Regions from separate parts of the Zooshikella sp. RANM57 genome, predicted to be linked through region 2. Evidence: predicted binding sites of a transcription regulator. Region 2 holds the regulator's gene; each other region holds the start of a gene.

The links. Region 2 encodes PhoB, which activates phosphate uptake and scavenging genes when phosphate is short. Its sites were predicted from a motif close to TGTCATANNNNTGTCANA; they were not measured.
Region 1: ACQ96U_RS24855 (ABC transporter permease subunit) is a predicted target of PhoB. The motif match lies at 5,894-5,911, and genes of this name have one in related genera.
Region 3: ACQ96U_RS14040 (glycoside hydrolase) is a predicted target of PhoB. The motif match lies at 4,381-4,398, and genes of this name have one in related genera.

Annotation. Positions count from the first base shown of each region.
Region 1 covers NZ_JBOIUB010000020.1:40,543-48,021, forward strand. Annotated here, with positions in the region: gene phoU (phosphate signaling complex protein PhoU) at 1-681, opposite strand, end outside; gene pstB (phosphate ABC transporter ATP-binding protein PstB) at 983-1,783, opposite strand; gene pstA (phosphate ABC transporter permease PstA) at 1,892-3,559, opposite strand; gene ACQ96U_RS24855 (ABC transporter permease subunit) at 3,594-5,870, opposite strand; gene ACQ96U_RS24860 (PstS family phosphate ABC transporter substrate-binding protein) at 6,109-7,089, opposite strand.
Region 2 covers NZ_JBOIUB010000011.1:179,441-186,919, forward strand. Annotated here, with positions in the region: gene ACQ96U_RS20775 (HDOD domain-containing protein) at 50-1,432, shown strand; gene ACQ96U_RS20780 (helicase) at 1,433-1,801, opposite strand; gene ACQ96U_RS20785 (HU family DNA-binding protein) at 1,808-2,083, opposite strand; gene ACQ96U_RS20790 (FAD-dependent oxidoreductase) at 2,216-3,340, opposite strand; gene ACQ96U_RS20795 (rubredoxin) at 3,394-3,570, opposite strand; gene ACQ96U_RS20800 (chorismate--pyruvate lyase family protein) at 3,757-4,401, shown strand; gene ubiA (4-hydroxybenzoate octaprenyltransferase) at 4,414-5,283, shown strand; gene phoB (phosphate regulon transcriptional regulator PhoB) at 5,417-6,106, shown strand; gene phoR (phosphate regulon sensor histidine kinase PhoR) at 6,127-7,413, shown strand.
Region 3 covers NZ_JBOIUB010000006.1:118,226-125,704, forward strand. Annotated here, with positions in the region: gene ACQ96U_RS14015 (TetR/AcrR family transcriptional regulator) at 1-521, opposite strand, end outside; gene ACQ96U_RS14020 (glutathione S-transferase family protein) at 715-1,356, shown strand; gene ACQ96U_RS14025 (DUF2861 family protein) at 1,437-2,264, opposite strand; gene ACQ96U_RS14030 (response regulator transcription factor) at 2,255-2,899, opposite strand; gene ACQ96U_RS14035 (DUF3404 domain-containing protein) at 2,892-4,250, opposite strand; gene ACQ96U_RS14040 (glycoside hydrolase) at 4,455-6,692, shown strand; gene ACQ96U_RS14045 (NYN domain-containing protein) at 6,989-7,462, shown strand.

The DNA of each region.
Region 1 (7,479 bases), on a different contig from region 2:
ATAGCGCACATCTTGACCTTTAACTAAATAAATAACATGCTCAGCAATATTGCGTGCATGGTCGCCAATACGTTCAAGGGAGCGTAAAACCCAAATAATATTGAGTACACGGGTAATACTTCTTGGATCTTCCATCATAAAAGTCACAAGTTCACGCATGGCCGTTTTATACTCCAGGTCTACTGACTTGTCTTCCTGTGCCACACGAAAAGCAAGCTCTGGATCAAAACGGGCAAAGGCTGTCAGTGCATCCTGAATCATTCGACGCACTCTAGAGCCGATATGTCGTGTTTCAATATAACCTCGCGGCGCTTCACCTTCCTCAGTCAGCTTGATAGCATGACGGGCAATTTTTGCCGCTTCATCTCCAACGCGCTCAAGATCTGTCGCAGCTTTACTACAGGCTAAAACTAAGCGTAAATCGATCGCTGCAGGTTGCCGTCTAGCCAAAATTCGAGTGCACTCTTCATCAATATGCAACTCCATCTGATTGATATCATCATCCTTACGTCGTACTTCTTTCGCTAAACCACTATCAGCATCAATTAATGCACGCATCGCATCACTGACCTGCTTTTCGACTAAGCCTCCCATAGACAACAGTTGGTTTTTTATTTCTTCCAGTTCATTGTTAAACTGTTGAGAAATGTGCTGCGAATACATGTCTGGGTTTTTATCCATGGTAAGCCTCAAAAAGGATGGTATTTCGAAATAGCATACCCTTTAATGTTAACACAAATGATTTTTTTGCATGTCCAAACAATGACATCAACTTAATTACCAATATCCATATTATGTATAATTAATGGACAGTAAATAATGTCTTTGTAAATACATTAGTAATGACATAGCATGATAAATCGTCTTTATAGGGTATATGCTTAACTACTTATTACTACAAACTATTTAAACCACCTGCAAGCACAAAATTATGATATTCGCAAACGCTCAATTTAAAAAATGTACCAAGGTTTAACAACGCTTAGCCATAGCGTCCGGTAATATAATCTTCGGTTTGTTTTTCTTTAGGATTTGTAAATAAGCTATCTGTATCACCAAATTCCACTAATTTTCCCATGTACATAAAAGCAGTGTAGTCTGATACTCGCGCGGCTTGTTGCATATTATGTGTCACAATGACAATGGTATATTTTGATTTTAATTCATTAATCAATTCTTCAATTTTCAATGTAGAGATAGGGTCTAATGCTGAAGCTGGTTCATCCAATAACAAAACCTCAGGCTCTACAGCAATGGTCCGGGCTATCACCAAACGCTGTTGCTGACCACCTGACATACCTAACGCACTCTCGTGTAAACGGTCTTTCACTTCTTCCCAAAGTGCAGCACCCTTAAGGGCCCACTCTACAACTTCATCAAGAATACGTTTTTTATTGATACCTTGAATACGCAATCCATAGGCAACATTTTCATAGATACTTTTGGGAAAAGGGTTTGGCTTTTGAAATACCATGCCAACTCGACGACGAAGATCAGCTACATTCACACCTTTTGCATAAATATCTTGACCATCAAGCAATATGTTTCCATTAACCCGACACCCATCGACTAAATCATTCATCCGATTAAGGGTGCGTAATAAAGTCGACTTACCACAGCCTGATGGACCAATGAATGATGTAACACGTTTTTGCGGAATACTCATTGATACATCATACAGCGCTTGTTTTTCATCATAAAAAAGGTTGAGACCATTGATATCCAAACATGTTGTTTCAGAACCAATGTCTAAATCCTGTTTTACTCGACCAAGAGACTGCATATTAATTGCATGCGCCTTTTTATCAGCCTGTTGCTGATCAGTACTTAAATCTACCGTTGCCTCAGACATAACTGCACTCTTGCTAACATTATAATGGAAACTCGTTAGTTAGACTTCCAAAGCCTTATATTTCTCTCGTAAATGGTTGCGAATTGCCACCGCAGATAAATTCAATATGGCAATTACAACCACCAGTAATAATGCAGTGGCATAAACCAGTGGTCTGGCAGCCTCCACATTCGGACTCTGGAAGCCAACATCGTAAATATGAAAGCCCAGATGCATGAACTTCTGATCTAAGTGTAAATAGGGATAATTACCATCCAGTGGCAAAGAGGGGGCTAATTTAACCACACCCACCAACATCAATGGAGCAACTTCCCCTGCCGCTCTAGCAACTGCAAGGATCAAACCTGTCATCATCGCTGGACTGGCCATAGGCAACACCACCCGCCATAACGTTTCAGCCTTAGTAGCACCTAACGCTAAACTACCTTCACGTACAGAGCGAGGGATACGTGATAAGCCCTCCTCTGTCGCCACAATAACAACAGGCAATGTTAGCAACGCTAGTGTAATTGAAGCCCATAACAGACCTGGTGTACCCAATGTAGGTGCTGGCAACGCCTCAGGAAAAAATGTCTCATCAACCGCTGCCCCCATGAAGTAAACAAAAAATCCTAAGCCGAATACGCCATAAACAATGGAAGGAACACCTGCAAGGTTATTCACAGCAATACGGATCATGCGTGTCACTACACCCTGGTGTGCATACTCCCGCAAATACACAGCAGCAATAACCCCAAAAGGCGTCACAATGACCGACATTAGAATGACCATCATCACTGTGCCGAAGATAGCAGGAAAAATGCCCCCTTCAGTATTCGCCTCACGTGGATCATCAGCGACAAATTCCCAGACCTTGTCACCATAGTGCGCAATCTTATCAAGCAGTGACATTGCATTTGGTTGAAAAGCTCTTACCACACTACCAATAGACAGCGTCACCTGCCGACCATCAACCGTTTCGGCTACAAAGTGGTCTTGATTAAACTGCTGGTACAACTCACCTAAACGCTGTTCAAGCTGCTTATATTGTTGTTGAAACTCAGCACGCTCTAACTGTAGCTGGGCTTGAGCCACATCAGTCAATTTAGCTTCTAACTCAAGTCGACGCTCTTGCAGCCGTAAACGTTCAAGTGAAGCATTGATTCGACCTATTTGATGCTTCTCTATTTCATAAATGGCATCGTGTATTTCTTCAGCCCTGGCAATGCGTTGTTGGAAAGTATCCCACAATGGTTTGTCATCTAAGATAGGCTTGTCACCCTCTCTGACTTCTTTTAAAAAACCATAGAAATTTCCCCACTCACGACGCTCTATCACCATGATTTTCTTGGGAAGATCTACATGCTGTAAAAAAGCGGGCAAAATCCACTGGAAATCACTGCCATACACATCACGGTTACCCACCTTAATGAGCTGGCGCTCCATGAATTCAATATCATTATCAGAAATTGATATACCCGAATCACGTAGTCGTTGAACGGAAACTTCTTCTGATTCAACCACCTCTCCAGCAATAATGACAGGCTCTTTACCTGGCACGGCATAATTAGCCTGAAAAACATCAGCAGGCCAAAAGTGCCCTAAACCTCGAATGGCTATCAGCGCAAGTAAGCCAACAACCATAATGATACTAATGGCAACAGCCCCGGCATTTAGCCAAACCCAAGGCTCTCCACTTTTATACCAGTTTTTTAATCCTATGCGCATAAGACACGCTTTCCATCGTCAGAGAGTCAATTAATTAGAGAGAGCTGTAACGTTTACGTAATCGATGCCGAATCAGTTCTGCTAAGGTATTCACGACAAACGTAAATAAGAAAAGCACTAGGGCCGCTAAAAACAAAACACGGTAATGCGAACTGCCTACTTCAGACTCAGGCATTTCAACAGCAATATTGGCCGCTAAAGTCCTCATTCCCTCAAAAATATTGGCATCCATGATGGGCGTATTACCCGTCGCCATCAAAACAATCATTGTTTCGCCTACAGCGCGCCCTAAACCAATCATTAATGCAGAAAAAATACCTGGGCTTGCCGTTAATAACACCACCCTGACTAAGGTTTGCCATGGCGTTGCACCAAGGGCTAAGGAGCCATAGGTAAGATGCTTAGGAACACTGAAGATTGCATCCTCAGCAATGGAAAAAATGGTAGGTATAACAGCAAAGCCCATAGCCAAGCCAACCACCAGCGCATTGCGCTGATCGTAGTTAAGCCCTGTGGCTTCATTTATCCAATGACGAATATCACCACCAAAAAATAAGCTCTCAATCGGCGCACTTAGCTGCAAGCTGATCCAACTAATTAAAAGAACCACTGGAATTAAAATAGCGGCCTGCCAACCGTCAGGAATTCTATGACGAATACTGCCAGGTAGCTGTGCCCAAATATAAGCAAATAACAACATACCAATTGGCATAAAGAGTAGCAGTACAAATATGCCTGCTAAGGTATTTTCAACAAACGGGGCTAACCACAATCCCGCTAAGAAACCTAAAATTACCGTGGGTAATGCTTCCATTAGCTCAATGATAGGTTTAACTTTACGGCGCATTGCTGGTGCCATGAAATAGGCCGTATAAATAGCACCACATATTGCTAATGGTGCGGCCAATAACATTGCATAAAATGCAGCTTTCAGTGTGCCAAATGATAATGGCATTAAACTGAGCTTGGGTTCAAAGTCATTGGTTGCTGCAGAAGACTGCCAGATATATTTTGGCTCAGAATAGCTTTCATACCAGACCTTGTCCCATAGCGCAGACCAGGAAACCTCCGGATGTGTATTATTAACATCCCAGAAACTGACTTCACCTTGCTGATTTTCTACCAGTAACGCATTTGCCCTCGGAGAGATAGCAATACCTGCTACTGATTGATCTGTAATGGATTGCTTGATTAACGTGCGTTGTGCTGTGGTATAAAAAATACCAATATTGCCCTGAGCGTCGGCAGCCACAAAACCTTTTCGCCTATGTTCAGGTGCAATACTCACAATCGCACTTTGGCCCAATTGAAAACCTCGAATTTTTTTCAACTGCCATTCATTTGTTTCACTTCTGACAAAAAACCACTGATTGATATGGCCTGAAGAGTCTCCCAGTAATAACGAGATGCCTCCTAACAAGAAATGCATAGAAGTCAAACTGGATCCATCTTCAGTCACATCAAGCACAGCATTGATGACAGGCTTATCTTTATCCTTAATATCTAAAATAGCCAAATGGTCATTTTCTAAAGCAGCAAAAATCCAGCGTTGTTCAGGATCGATTAATAAGCCATTAATTGTTCCTGGTAATTTAGGTACAGACAGTAATTGCTCTGTTAACGTGACTTCGCCCGATAAAAAGTTTTCTTCCTTATTTAACGCTTTTACAACAAAAGCATCTTTTCCAGCCCCAGCGATAATTAACGCCTCGTCAGTATCCCTTAATGCCAGATGTGAAAAAGACGTACCGGCTGCTAAGGATATATATTCTTTACCATAGGGATAACTAATTTTTGGGCTGATTGTCCGCTGATTATCATCACCGAACTGAATATCATATTCATGTTTAAAAACAATAACCTGACCATTAGAAAGAGCTAAAGCAAGCACATGAGTTGCAGGATCAGCTTCGGCTAAACTGGTAATCGATGCATCTTCAGGTATAGGAATTGTTTCGGTATGAATAACACTCCCAGTATTCGTTTTAAAAAAGGTTACCTGCCCATTACTATCCAGCTTCAAGCCAATCTCAGCTTGCTCCTCCATCGCAAAATATAGATTTTTTTCTGCTGATGATGCGGGCAAAGAGTAAGTCGCCACAGAATTAATACTGGCAGAACGAAACAAGGGTACAACTTCATATAGCAAGTAAAGAAAAATCAGCAAAATTGCCACAATAACACCAACACCACCAACAGCTACACCCCACTCGGCTAATTTGTCTTTAAAGTGACGCAGCATTTTATGGCGCTTAAGCGCTGGACTTGAGAAGTCTACAATTGAGCTGTACTTAGATGTATATGGTTTCATGCAGCAGTACCATACCGACGTCATATGACATATTTGTTACAATTAATTGACCTTAACTTGAACTGTTGCGCGATTTTCTAAGGCAAATTCAACACTCCATTAAAAGTAATCACTGTGCTATAACGCGTCTAGATATAGAGAATAAAAAGTCATACATGATATTGATTCTTTTCTTTAAAAAGCATAAAGGCAGCGTTGACTGCCTTTATGTCTAAGCTCTACCTGACATGGCATCACATTAATTAATGCCTAACTTTTTGAGCTCTTTCATAACAACCTGTGAAGGCAATGGAATATATCCATCTTTAACAACAATACCTTGTCCTTGCTGAGATAAAACAAGCTTAATAAACTCTCGGTCCAGAGGTGCTAAAGGTTTATTTGGCGCCTTATTCACATAGACATATAAAAAGCGTGATAAGGGATACGCACCTTTTATGGCATTTTCAGGCGTTGCATCTATAAACTTACCACCAAGTTTACGCGCTAATGGCACTGTTCTTACACTTGATGTCTTATAGCCGATCCCAGAATACCCTACACCATTCACTGAAGCACTAACGGCCTGAACAACAGAAGCAGATCCCGGCTGCTCATTCACATTGTTCTTAAAATCCCCTTTACAAAGTGCTTTTTCTTTAAAGTAACCATAGGTCCCTGAAACGGAATTACGACCATACAGTTGAATACTTTTCTTAGACCAAGGTCCTTCTAAACCAGCATCTCCCCAGGCTTCTATTGTGCCTTTTGCACCACATTTGCGAGTTGAAGAGAAAATAGCATCGACTTCGGCTATCGTTAGACCTTTGATGGGGTTATCTTTATTAACAAAAACCGCTAAGGCATCAATGGCGACAGGAATAGCGGTTGGCTTATAACCATATTTTTTCTCAAACGCTTCGAGCTCTTTATCTTTCATTTTACGGCTCATAGGACCTAAATTTGAAGTCCCTTCAGTGAGCGCAGGTGGTGCAGTTGAAGAGCCAGCGGCTTGTATCTGAATGTTGACGTTGGGATAAGTCTTTTTAAAGTCCTCAGCCCATAACGTCATTAAATTTGCTAATGTATCAGAACCAACGCTTGATAAATTTCCTGATACGCCACTCGCCTTCTTATATTCAGGTAAATTAGTATCTACTTGTGAAGCTGCCATAGCAGAGCTGCCTGTAATCCCCATGGAGGCAACTGACAGCGCAATAATAAATGCTTTCAGTTTCATTTGAGTCTCCTGCAAGTTTTTTTAGTAGCGGTGATGTGCGTTGACTATGCGCAAACTATATGAATGCAATATGACAATTATGTTAAGCTACTTAGACAGTCACGCCCATTCGCGCAAAAAGAGAACTGATGCAAATTTGTACAGCCCATGTGCAGTGAATACCAAACGTATTAAAGGTTTTTGGCATTTTTATAGTCATTTCAAGTATAATTGGTCACAATAATAAGAAATCAAGACCTCATTCAATACTCGCATTGGAGGTTTTTTACGACACAAAGCTGGTAAACTGTGGCTATTAAACATGGTGAGATGACCATTTTTATATAGTATATGAACCTTAAAACAGAACGAAAAATAAAAATATTAGTAAATGCTGGAATATTAAACACG
Region 2 (7,479 bases):
CTACACTAATTGAAAGATTTAATCGTTTAGTCGGAAAGGTACAAGTCCAATGCCTATTCCTGAGCAAGTTCAAAAACTGCTGGAAAGCGAGCATATTTCATATGGTATTACAGGACATGAGCAAATTATGAGGCCAGCTAACACTCTCCCACCTAATGTCGCAGTGTCTGTTGTGTTAGAGGATGAAGAAGGGAAACTACAACTTATCTTTCCTCATGATCACCTCATTGACTTAAACACATTAAATGAGCGTTTGGGTCGCAACCTGACAGCTATTTCGCCAGATAAACTACAGCATATTCTGCAAAGCCAAGGGGTTGATGCATTACCAGGTATTCCACAATTAACAGGGTTTGCAACTATTGTTGATGATCGTTTATTTGATCATAGCGAGCTTTATTTAGAGTCTGGCCAATTAGGTCACTTCATCAAAATAAGAATGGCTGACTTTAAACAAATTCTGCAAAACGCAACCCCCATGCAAGTAACAGAAAAACTTCCCAACAGGCCACTTACCACTGATGCAAATACGGATGTTAAAGAATTAACCTTAGCCGTAGAAAATTTTACTTCATTACGGATTAAACAGCGGCTGGAACAAACCATAGAAATTCCACCATTACCTGAAACCGCACAACGAATTATTAAACTGCGTGTGGACCCAAATGCAGCAGTTAAGGATCTTGTTGATATTGTTGAACGTGATCCAAGTCTCGCCGCACAGGTCGTAAGCTGGGCCTCCTCTCCTTACTATGCAGCCCCAGGTCGGGTCCGCTCCATTGAAGATGCTATTGTCAGAGTGCTTGGTTTTGATTTAGTGATTAACTTAGCGATTGGTCTATCGTTAGGTAAAGCATTACAGCCGCCAAAAGATCACCCTCATGGTTTCACGCCTTATTGGCATCAAGCGGCGTTTACCGCAACAGCCGTTGAGTCCCTGGTACGTCAAATCCCATTAAAAAAACGTCCAGAACTTGGACTTTCTTATCTATGTGGGTTACTGCATAACTTTGGTTATTTAGTGTTGGCCTATGTTTTTCCACCTTATTTTTCACTGATTTGTCGCCATATCGAAGCCAATCCACATATTAATCATGTCGATATTGAGCGACATATCATTGGTGTATCCCGAGACCAAATTGGTGGTTGGTTAATGCAAATTTGGGATATGCCAGAAGAGGTTTGCACGGCAATTCGCTATCAAAACGAAGCGGAATACTCAGATGATCACCAGGAATATCCACATTTATTAAATATCACTGGGCGGCTTTTACGTCAGCATGGTATAGGTGATGCTCCCGATGAAGGGATTATTCCTCAATTATATGAGTCTTTAGAGCTAAACCCTGCAAATGCCGCCAATGCTGTCGCTTCAATTGTTGAATGTGAAAGTGAAATTGAACAGCTTAGTCAGTTTTTTAAATCAGCTTAACTATCGAGGTATCCAATATTTAGCAATTCCCTGAAACCACATAACCTGACTAAGATCACCCGTCACAATTAATTGTTTTTCTTGAATGGCTTGCATAAAAGCAAGCTGAGCATTTTTTGCTGTTAATACGGCAAGTCCAGTAGCCGCATTTTTAAACGAAATAGCAAAGTCGTGTTGATCTGCAACACCTGATCGGCTCAAAATTTGCTGATTTTCAATGATAAAGTGACGGGCAACACGCTGATCATCCGTCTGAAATTGTACAGTCAATCGTTTATCATCTAATTTTTTCCGTAGTTTTTCATTGCGCTTGCTGGCACGCCCCATTAATAAACCCATTATCCATAGCAACATTTTAAGCTTTATCATATTACTTCACCCATTCACTGTTTCTTTTAGTTTTTTACCAGCTTTAAAGCTCACTGTATTTGTTGCGGGAATTTCAATAGGCTGACCTGTTTGTGGGTTTTTACCCATTCGAGCCTTTCGATGCTGCTTGGAAAATGAACCAAAGCCAATAAGTACAACATCCTCTTCTCGGCTGAGCGCTAATAGAATTTCATCAAGAATTGAGGTTAATACGTGAGAAGCTTGTTCTTTTGTCATTGATGTATGATCAGCAATTGCAGAAATTAATTCTGGCTTATGCACACTTTGTCCCCCGCTATTTTTAAGCGCCATTTATTTTTTTAGAGGTGCTGATTCGTTTGGTCAAAATTTCTTTTACTCCATTTTTTTTACAACGTTGTTAATTATCAAATAAGGATGCACAAGAGGTATGACTTAACACGTTGATAGTTTTTTATTTAATGTATATTTTTCTTTTACATAGTGCCCTGTTAATGCATACCCTAATAATTTTTCTTCTTGCACAAAGCAAGCTCTTACATCCAAGCCTTCACCATGAATCTGCCATTGCCCCAAACTACCTTTAGGAGGTGGACATACCACAACCGGGCAAATAGGTGTTTTAACCCCCACAGGCATCGGCCCATAATGCAGCGGTGTAGGATGCCCCGCTAAAGTTCGCGCTAACGTTTTGGCACATGCCATGAGCGGTGCAACATACAATAGTACATGGCCATCTACCTCGGCACAGTCTCCCAACGCAAATACATCTGGTTCAGATGTTTCCAGCAAATGATTCACCTGAATACCTTCATTGACGGTTAGCCCAGCTTCCAACGCCATAGCAACATGTGGCTTAATGCCTATTGCTGATAACACGACATCAGCATGAATAAGCTCGCCATTAGTAAGGACTAACTCAAGCCCATCCTCAGCACGATTAACTTCGGCTAAACCTACTCCAAAATAAAAGTGTACACCGAGTGTCTGCAAACAAGTTTGTAGTGGTGCAGCCACATCAGGAGGTAAAAGCTTTGGCATCAAGGTATGACTTTGGGATATCACCGCTACATGGTGCTCAGCAGCAGCCAAATCATTAGCAAACTCACACCCCACTAAACCACTACCGACAATCACCACACGCTTTTTACCGGATATCGCTTTACGAAAGATCTCATAGGACTGCAAATTGTTTACCGAGTAAACTTCCTCAATGCTATCCCCTTCAACCTCAAGCGGTAATACATCTGCCCCCCACGCTAAAACCAACTGTCGATAACGTAGCGCATCGCTTCCTATCTTGATCACATGCTGCTGTGGATTAATGGCTGTCACACGAGTATTGGTCAGGATAGAAGCATTTAACTGTTCAGCCATTTCATTCGCATCTGCCGAATCAATGTGTTTCCGGCTCATACCGATAGACAGCATTGGCTTAGAGTAATAACGACCATCATCAGCCGTAATTAATGTAAGCGGCGAATGCGGATCATGCTTTCTGAATTCTTTGGCAAGGGTATAACCCGCTAGCCCAGTTCCGATAATAATGAGCGGTTCCATGGTACGTTTGACCTGTTGATTTATTATTTCTTAATGATTAGCACTTCCCAATATTATTCAAGAAGAATCATTTCAAAGTCTTGTTTGCTTACACCACAGTCAGGACAAACCCAATCTTCAGATATATCCTCCCACCGTGTTCCAGGGGGAATATCATCATCTGGCCAACCATCTGCCTCATCATAAACGAAGCCACAGACTGTACACTGCCACTTACGAAACGCTTCCATGCTCACACAAGTACCTCTCTAAACCATGATTGATGGCTAAAGCCAGAATAACGTATGGATTGTAGTGGTTCCAGACGAAACCAATGACTCTATTGTCACGTGATTAACCCATGCCAACAGGAAAATTAACTTTCTGCAGTTTACACCTTGCAACATCAATCATATTCAAGCATCCTGCTGCGAATTATGAGCTTCAATCACTACTCCAACATGCAGTTTTTTAGTGAACGTTTATGGCACCCTACCCACGTATGGCATGCTCAAGATCTATTATGCCCTCGTCTTAAATACTGGCTGAATCATCCTGGTTCATTGACGGATCGATTGACTCGCCATTTTAACAGCAAGGCCACCGTTCACCTGCTTAACCAACAATGGTTATCCGCGTCTGAAGAAGAACAACAGTATCTGGGTATTAAAGCTGACACATTAACCAATATTCGGGAAATTACGCTTTTTGTCAGACAGCAGCCTTGTATATTGGCGCGTACTGTGATTCCTAAAGAAACACTGAGTGATAATTTCCAAGAATTACTTACCTTAAATGAGCAACCTCTGGGCCACTTTTTATTTAGTAAAACCAGTATTAAACGTTTACCACAATTTGAACTGACAAAGTTGAATACAACTGAGTTACCCATTCCCCACAACTTACAGTTACCCTCAGCACAAGTATGGGGTCGCCGATCCAAATTTTTACTCGATCAACAACCACTGATGATCACTGAGTATTTCTTACCCTTTTTACTTCACAACATCCAAAGCGAACAAATTGGCAACCCAGCTGCAAGTGATATACTAACTACCTCATCGCCTTCAAATGATCATTAAAAAAACGTCAATATGCGTGTAATCCAGCAACAATGGCCCCGCCTATGGGCTTATAGTCAACTTATGCGGCTAAACCGCCCTATTGGTACCTACCTCTTACTTTGGCCCACACTATGGAGTCTATGGATTGCAGCACAGGGATTGCCGAATATAGAGCTGGTCATTATTTTTTCATTGGGTGTTTTTTTAATGCGCAGTGCAGGCTGTGTCATCAATGACTTTGCTGATCGTCATTATGATGGCCATGTCAAACGAACTCAGCTACGCCCATTAATTACTGGAAAGGCCTCAGCAACAGAAGCAATTTGGCTATTTTTTGTTTTAGTACTACTTTCATTTCTACTGGTTCTGCAAACTAACACCTATACCGTACTGCTATCTTTTGGTGCACTTGCACTTGCAACCTGCTACCCATTTATGAAGCGATATACCCACTTCCCACAAGTTGTATTGGGGGCAGCGTTTTCTTGGAGCATTCCAATGGCATTTTCGGCACAAACAGGTGAATTATCAGTGACTACCTGGTTACTTTATGCCGCGAATTTGTCATGGACAGTAGCCTATGATACCCAGTACGCTATGGTTGATCGTGATGATGATTTGCAAATCGGTATAAAGTCCACTGCAATATTGTTTGGTCGTGCGGATAACCTGATTATTGCTATTTTACAGCTACTTGCATTACTGTTGATGGTTATTGTAGGCATTATCCAACAGCTTGACTGGCCATTCTATACTGGTCTTATTGCTGCTAGTTTGCTATTCATTTACCAGCATTACTTGACACATGGACGTAACAGAGAGCGTTGTTTTCTTGCGTTCTTGAATAATCATTGGGTCGGATTACTCATTTTCCTGGGCACTATGACTGCTTTTTGGTAACAGTTAGGACCATTTGGCATATCTGCTAAATGCCTAAAAGGTTTCAATCAACAGCCTTTTATTTGTCATTTAATTGTAACAAACAGTCTGTGTAATGAGTTGCTGACCCGTAGAGCGAAGAGAAGGCTTGAACATGGTTGGCAAAAAAATACTTATTGTTGATGATGAAGCCCCAATCAGGGAAATGATTGCAGTCGCCCTAGAAATGGCTGGCTATGAATGTCTGGAAGCAGACAATACACAGGATGCGCACGGTATTATCATTGACAAAAAGCCAGACCTAATTCTGCTGGACTGGATGTTACCTGGTACCAGTGGAATAGAATTGGCTCGGCGCTTACGAAGGGACGAAATGACGGCTGGCATTCCTATCATTATGCTGACCGCAAAAGGAGAAGAAGACAATAAAATACAAGGCTTAGAGGTTGGTGCAGATGACTATATCACCAAACCATTTTCACCACGCGAACTCGTTGCTCGCCTAAAAGCAGTCTTACGCCGCTCAGGTGCTCAAGAACCACAAGAACCCATTCGTGTTGAAGGACTTGAACTTGACCCTGTCAGCCACCGAGTAACAATCAATGGCAAACCTACCGATATGGGGCCTACTGAATATCGCCTGCTACAATTTTTTATGACTCATCAAGAACGTGCCTATACCCGAAGTCAACTACTTGATCAAGTATGGGGAGGCAATGTGTATGTTGAAGAGCGAACTGTTGATGTCCATATCCGCCGTCTGCGTAAAGCACTAGGTAATGGCCATGACCGCTTGATACAAACGGTGCGCGGTACAGGTTATCGTTTTTCCACCAAAGGTTAGTCAGTATAGATTGGTAAACCATGCCACAACGATTGTTTTTTGGGGCAGTCATTGTAGTCATCTTTGGGCTTGCCATTGATGAGCTTGCTTGGACCCTAGTTGTAACTTTGAGTAGTTATCTCTTCTGGACCTTAGTACAGGTTTATAAATTAAACCATTGGCTTCAGGAAAGTGAGCTCACCAATAATGAACCACCAGAAAGCCGAGGTATCTGGGGAGAAATCTTTGATGCTATCTACCGACTCCAACGCAGCCATCAAAAGTCCCGTGCTCGCTTACAAGCAGTTATTGATAGAGTACAAGACTCAACGGCTGCACTTTCTGATGCTGTAGTCATGATTGATAGCCATGGTAATTTGGAGTGGTGGAACCATGCCGCCGAAAAGCTATTAGGGTTTCGTTCGCCCGTAGATCGAGGTCAGCTCATCACCAACCTGATTCGTGATCCTGTATTTTGTAAGTACTTTGAAGAAAAGCGCTATGCAGATCCACTTGAGATACCCTCACCCATTACAGAACAGATCCATCTACTCTTTACGATCACGCTATTTGGTCGAAACGACCGGTTACTGTTAGCCCGGGATATCACCCGCTTACATAACCTTGAACAAATGCGCAAAGACTTTGTTGCCAATGTATCCCATGAACTACGTACACCACTGACCGTTATCCGAGGTTATTTAGAAACCTTTGCTGATAATGCGGATAACCTGCCTGAACGATGGCTTCGTGCAATTCACCAAATGCAACAGCAATCTGATCGGATGGAAAATCTGGTGAGTGATTTATTATTGTTATCTCGTTTAGAAACCAGTGATAAAATTAGTGACCCTAAAGAGGTCAATATAGAAAAACTACTCACTAATATTATTAATGATGCTAAAGCCCTTAGTGGTGAAAAACAGCATAAAATTAGTTTTGTCTGTTGCCAAAATGCCATTTTAATGGGTTATGAACGAGAGCTTCACAGTGCATTTTCTAACTTAATTTTCAATGCTGTCAAATACACGCCCCCCAAAGGCGCTATTGATGTGCATTGGTGGGAAGATGAAAAAGGAGCACACCTGTCAGTAATGGACGATGGTGTTGGCATTGATCCTAAACATATTCCACGTCTAACAGAACGTTTTTATCGGGCAGATGCCAGTCGATCGAAAATGACTGGAGGAACAGGATTGGGCCTCGCGATAGTCAAACACGTCCTACTGCGACATTATGGGCGTCTCGAAATCATCAGCGAATTAGGTAAAGGCAGTACATTCACCTGTCATTTTTCCCCTCAGCACTTGATGGAAAATGCAGCTTGAGACCTTCATAGTGATTAAAGCAGCCCATACTTTAGATAAATAGCAACTTATCCCCTTCACCAATCA
Region 3 (7,479 bases), on a different contig from region 2:
TTACATGCAGTTAATAGCTGTTCAGCCAAGATCTCATCATTAAGTGCACGGGCAACCGCCATTCCACCCACCATTAGCACGGCAGACTTCAAAGCCTCTTGATCGGATATATGTTCTTTTGATGACTCAGTCAATTTTTTTACAAAGCCTTTAAACACTTTAGTATAAACATCTCTTACGGTATTATTTTGCTGGCTTACATCTGAAACTAAAAATGCTAAAGGGCATGCCATTGACTCTCCTTTCCTGTGCTCCAAACTTAAATATTTGACTATTCTTTCGCTAACAGGAGGCGCATCTTCCTGAGCATGAATACTTTTTAATGCGGCATCTCGAATCGACTCAGCATAAACTTCAGATTTGGATTTAAAGTGAGCATAAAATGCACCTCTTGTTAATCCTGCATTTTGCATTACTTCATCAATACTTACATTATCAAAACCGCGATTCATAAAAAGCTGAGCTGCACTTTCTAGAATTTGATCGCGGACCTGTGGTTTATGTTCTTTGCTCCAACCCATTGCCTACTCCCTTTCTGCTATTTAAATAGTTAAATCATACTTTGCTAATAAATGCTTAATACTTATACTTCCATCTTTGATTACACCCGCAAAACATAAAATATCAAAATATGTTCTTGATCATATTTTGATTAGCAAAGAGTATTCAGTCAATAACATATCCTAAGAAATAATGACTAGAGGTACTTTTTCAATGAATAATGAGTCACTCCATATTTACGGCCCACTCTTTAGCCCATTTGTTAAGACCGTTATATTAGTGTGTGAAGAAAAAGGACTCAATTATACCGCTGGCCTAACGATTAAGGGTGAAGATGTACCCTTTAAAAGTGAGCAACACTTAAAACTACATCCAGCAGGTAAGGTGCCTATTTTATTTCATAATGATTTTATGCTGTGTGAAACAGTTGCTATTTGTCGATATCTTGATCAAGTTTTTCCTCATCCACCTATGCAACCAGAGAATACATATGAGCGTGCATTGCATGATCAATGGTGTAGTTTATTAGCAGGGGAATTTATCCTGCCTCTTATTCATAACTATTTTTTAGAGTTTGCCTTCCCAAAAGGAGAAAATGGTCAGGTAAGAATGGATAAAGTCAAAGCTGCTGAACCTTTACTTCTTAATACACTCACAAAACTCAACAATGAACTAAAAACCGGTAAAACCTTTGAACAACGTATTTTTACAATCGTTGACGCACTTATTACTCCTATCTTAGATTACTTACATCGTTTACCTCATGGAGCAGAACATTTGAAACAATTTACCTATTTACAAGACTACATTACAAAGACTCTTAGTCAACCATCATGCGTTAAATTACTCAAATAAACAAAAAGATAACTGTCTCAGTTTAAAATAAATGGGGCAGTTTTTTTGACTCTCTTTATAAAGTAGTAAATTTGCGAAAATTAATTGAAGCGTTTCAGTATTCGATGTTGTATTTCTAGATGAATATTACCTTGAAAACGATGATTAATAAGAGATACTGAATACCAATAAGGTCCCGGCTGTAACTCAGGCAAGGAGTAACGTTTGTTTACATTAGCACGATGATGCCATACAACTTCATAACTTGCAGGCTTCATCATCACTGCTTTAATTTCCTGTGGAGGACACATCAAAGATTCTTTATTGCTATTCACACCTTCAGTTAACTGCCAATTATTCCCTTGCCAAGTAATCCATTGAATATTATGTAATGGTGCTAGTAGGATAGTTCCTTTCCAATGCGCTTTAGCTGTTGTAGTAACGGTTATTTGATAAACGCCGCCATCAATTGATTTTACTTGCTCCTCTGATTCACCATAAAAGCTTTGCTTCTGTTGTCTCACTTGATTATCCAGCTTTAACTGAACATTTTTTCCTTTTATTTCTACATAGTTTATATACTGCTTAGTATACCCTTCAATTTCCCAACGATAATATCGCCGTAACGGTTCATCTCGCTGAATAATACGAATATCCAGAGACTCAAGCCATAAAGGTAGTTTATTGGGTAAATCTCGACCACATTGACGTTGATACATTACAGGCAGTAAATTGAACCAGTTTTCAGACTGCTCTAATGTTTCATTGTTCCACACATCATGCATTGTTTGCCAAAAAGATGGCATATCACCTTGTAGAATACTTTCGTGAGCTTTGGTAAGGGGGGTCTGTTGATTAAACCAACCAGCAACTACACTATGACTTAAAAGTAAACCAACAATACCAACTCGTTTACATCTTACGTGCATAACCGGTAACCTACGCCTCTAACAGACTCAATGGTTATCTCTGGAATTTTTTTTCGCAATTGTAATATGTGTGTATCTACAGTGCGCGTAGTGGGATAGTGCTGATAACCCCATACTTCATTAAGTAACTCATCCCGAGTATAAACCCTTCCAGGAGCCCTCACGAATAAGGCTAACAAATCAAACTCTGTTTTAGTCAACACGAGTGGTGTTTCATTCCAGAATACTTTACGTTGTGTAGGGAGTAGCTTGAGAGACTGGTAACACCACTCAAGCTGATTTAAAGGCCGTAAGTTTGCTCTGATGCGTGCCAACAATTCATTATAGGAAAAAGGCTTAGTAATATAATCTCTTGCTCCGGCATCTAACCCTGCAACACGCTCATTGATATCCACTTTTGCTGTTAGAATCAACACGGGAATTGCTTTAATCGCCAACCAATCAGCTAATAGATTAATGGTATCTATATCATAGAATTGACGATCAAGAATAACTAAGTCAGCCTTTTTCCATAGTTCATCTACCTTATCAAGATAATTACAAAATATACAAGCGTATCCTTGAGACTGCAAAAAAGTGATTAAACCATTTGCCAAGTCAATATCATCTTCAACGATGAGTAATGTCTCACTCATTAATGGATACCTCTAAAACAAATGTTGTTGGTGGTCCTTGTAAACGTAATTTTCCACCTGTTTTTTGCGCAACTTGATTAACCAGATGTAACCCAAGCCCAACGCCATGTTGACTATTGAATGGTTTAATAAACTGAGACAATTTTCGTGAGTCTAAGTTACCTTGGTCTTGCACCTTAACCACTAATATTTTCTCTGTACAATAAGATTTAATTAATACCTGTCCTATACCATGCTTAACGGCATTACTCACCAAATTTTTAAGACTTAACGTAAACCAATAAATATTAATGTTTACTGGTTTATCATCCTTCAGTTCCAGATCAACATCATACTCACTTACAACATTCTGTATGAGTTCATGCCATGACTCAATATATTGTTTCCGTAAATTTGCGCCATAATCTAATTGTAAGTATTGTTTACTGGCATCAGCTAAGTGACGCAAATGTAATGCGTCTTTACAGAGTCGAATAAAAGCATGGTGCAAATTATCTGGCAGTTCATCAAAATGTGTTCGAAATATTTCTACTGTACCTGCTAAACGAGTAATAGGTGTACGTAATTCATGAGCAAGCATCTGCACAATAAATTGTCGTTCTTTATAGTATTTGTGCCGAGTAATAACAACCAAACCAATATAGCCTAAAAGCAATAACCCTAAAATTGTTAACCCACCATATAGCCACATTCCATTTCGTGGCTTTTCTAGCCAACAGATACTTCCTTCTATAAAACTACACTTTTTTTGTTGCTCAATTGAGTGTATTTCAAAATTTAGAGCATCAACCAATGGTTGCCATTGAGGATGTTGGTAAAGACGATACTCATTGGGAAATTTTACCCATAAAAACTGTTTTCCCAGAATCCACTGTGCTGAGCGCGTTAAAGCCTGAAGCTGGTTATCATTAAGATCATTCGTAAAGTAGTCATTGTCGAGCTCTCGAATATGCATATACGGTTTTAACTGGTTAAACTGTTCAGGGTGTACTTTTGCATATCTTAACGCAAAACTACCACCGCCTGGATGAATAAACGTACCAGAAGCAAACCAGCTTATCGGTAGACCCTGCTGCAAACACATTGCAGTAATAAACGATTTAGTTTTAGCCAAAGGATTATCCATTGCCAGCTCAGGTGGCTGAGCACACAATTGATAGAATCGATATAGTGCCTGTAAATCAACCAACTCATATAAATGCGTTTGAGGATGCATTGTAACTGGGTTAAGTTGCGAATAATCAAATTGCTGCAACATATCAATGGCAACGACATGGGATGGGACTTTAGTATTGAGCTCGCTATACAGTTGCTGAGTTGTATCATTAAATGCGTTGACTGGCAAACTCAATGCCTCTCCTACCAGAATACACATGAGGGACAAAATAAAAGATAACAGCAACTGAAGTGAAAGAACGTTAACTCGAACCTTTTCAAGTAGATGCTTTAAACGTATGGCGATTGTTAATATTCTTAGTAATTTTGACACAATCTTGACAATTCTCTCTAGCCGATTTGCTTTAATTCTCCAGCTAAGTATTTTACTGGAGATAACATGCGTAAAAAACTGCAAATCTTATTTAATGTAATATGGGTATCAGCATGTAGCAACAGTTACGCAGTAACCTTGGAAAGCCCCCAATGGCAAGTCGATATTGAACCCTCTACCCTTGCCATGGTTGCAACCTACCATATGAAATCACTCATACTCTCCAATGGAGGAACGTTAAACGAGAGTAAAACCATTTCACCTCAATCGGTGACTATCAAACAACAAACAACTAACCAACTTGCATGGCGGTGGCCAAAACAAAAGTTAACCTTCCTGGCACAGCTTAATGGTAGCAATCTCCAATTCACAGTACATAGTGATCAACCACAATCATTAACCTGGCTACAACAACCTCAAACTAATGTGAATGCATTAATTCTGCCTCTAGGAGAAGGAAGCTATATCCCTCTTAATAATACAACCTGGCAAAAATACCTAGTTGAGGAACTGCAAACAGTTAACACCACTCAAGACCTAAAGCTGCCATTATGGAGTCAACAATTCAATAATTTACAGATGAACTGGGTACTCAATAATCCCTTTAACAATCAAATTACATTCAGCCACCAGGGTAAGAACCTTGCTTTAACTGCAACACATAAGTTCACCGCGTTAAATTTACACGAACCTGTTGATGTCACCATTAATTTGGATACTCAAAAAAATATAATTTCAGGTGCAACACTCTATCGTTCATATCTGAAGAAAAAAAAGCAGTTTGTTAATCTAACGCATCGACTAAAAAATGTTAATTATGGTGATAAAATTATTGGTGCCAGTCACTTTTATGTTTGGGGTATGCCTTTATTTTCCCATTATGATATTAAAAATTGGCCTGGATTGATTTCTTGGCTAAAAAGTGGAGCAGGTAAAGCTTTTATAAACACACTACAGTCCAAAGAGCAACGTTCAGCATTAAAAAACGCTAAACAAAACCTACCTCTATGGGAAAAGAAATGGCTTATTCATACACTGAATAATGCCTTTCTAGCTTCCACTCCACAGTCTGACAATAAAATTAACTCACAGGTTAGGCATGCTAATGCAACTATCGCACTAATAAATGAAAAAATTGGACCTTTTTTGAATGATAAAAAAGACTGGGGTGATGGTCTATCCTCTCGACTACTGACTCAGCTTCAAAAGGCTGGCATAAAAAGAGCCTGGCTTGGTCTTGACGATTGGCGAGAAGGATTTTACCACCCAGAAGCTGTACAAAAAGCTAAAGAACTCGGTTATCTGGTGGGTGCGTATGATTCATATAATACAGCACTTCCTGGTAGTGAATCTGATGGTAGCTGGATGTCATCAGAAATGGGCGATGAAATATTTAAGAAATGCGGCATCATGCTTGCTAATAATAAATGGAAAACCGGCTTTAAACAAAGAGGTCGCTATACAAACCCTTCATGCTTAACAGACTACTACCAAACACGAGTCAAGCAAATCCTTAAGTTTGCAAAATTTAATAGTTATTTTCTTGATGTCGATGCTACGGGTATGGTGTTTGAAGATTATCACCCAGAACATACCATGACAGAAAAGCTAATGGCATTATCGAGAGAAGCCCGTTTACAATGGTTCAGTAATCACTTTCGTTTACCGCTAGGTTCCGAGGATGGTAATGCTGTCACTCAGCGCGGTATCATCTTTGCCCATGGATTACAAACGCCTGTTTTTGGTTGGGGAAACCAATCCATGTTTAAAGATAAACAATCAAGCTACTATTTAGGAAACTGGTGGCCTGATAACGAACCCAGCCTCTTCTTTAAACCGGCAGATATATTACCAAACTATAGAACCACTGTTTTTGACCCAAAATTTAAAGTGCCGTTGTACCAGACCGTCTTTCACGATGCAGTCATCACCTCTCATCACTGGTGCTATGATAATTTTAAGTTTCCTTCTTTGCGTCCACAACGTGAGCTATTTTCACTATTATACGCAGTCCCACCACTTTATCACATTAACTATGAGGTACTTAATAAGCGATTACCTATTATCAAAAAGTTTGATCAGATCTTCTCTCCTTTACACCAACAGTTGGCGACTCAAGCTATTAAACGGTTTGCTTTTTTAAATAATGAAAGAACCATTCACTATATTCAATACGACGATAACAGTGAAGTATGGGTGAACTTCGCCAACAAAGCATGGTCACACAACAAAATTAATCTTCCAGCCCAATCAATGTTGGCTACTTTAGCTAATGGACAAGTTGTTAAGTACCAAGCTCAGTAAAAAAAATATAGATCCTTTCGAAGAGTATATATTATAGCCACATCAGCTCTTAAAATGGCTAACAGAGCTATCAAGTAATGATGCCCCAAGCGCGCATATTAATAAGTGACTGGGGCTAAAAACATCGATAACCCTCACTTTGAGCGGCTAGCTGTATAAAAATGATTCGCTAAGGCGTATGTTTCTCTTGCTAAACTCATTTGAACATATTACGGATATCATTGTTTTTTCATAAAAAAAAACTACAATAAATGTAGCCACTTATTTCACCCGTTGTATGGAAAATCACCACACTTATGGAAAAAGTTTCAATCTTTGTAGATGTACAAAATATATACTACACAACCAAGCAAGCCTATAACAGAAACTTTGACTATAACCAGTTTTGGGCATCAGCAACAGCACATAGACAAGTAGTCAAAGCAATCGCCTATGCCATTGATCGAGGTGATGAGAAGCAAAAGCAGTTTCAAAACATTCTCAAAGCGATTGGTTTTGAAGTAAAGCTAAAGCCTTTTATTCAAAGAAGTGATGGTTCAGCAAAAGGAGATTGGGATGTAGGCATCACACTTGACGTTATGGAGTATGCTTCAAGGTCTGATGTTGTAGTACTTGCTACTGGTGATGGGGATTTTGATTTGCTCGTCAACAAAGTCAAAAAGGATTTCCATGTCCCAGTAGAAATCTTTGGTGTTCCACAGCTTACCGCTCGCTCTCTCATGAATGCGGCATCATCATTTATAGCTATTGATAACTCGCATTTGTTGTAACCAATACATGAAAATCA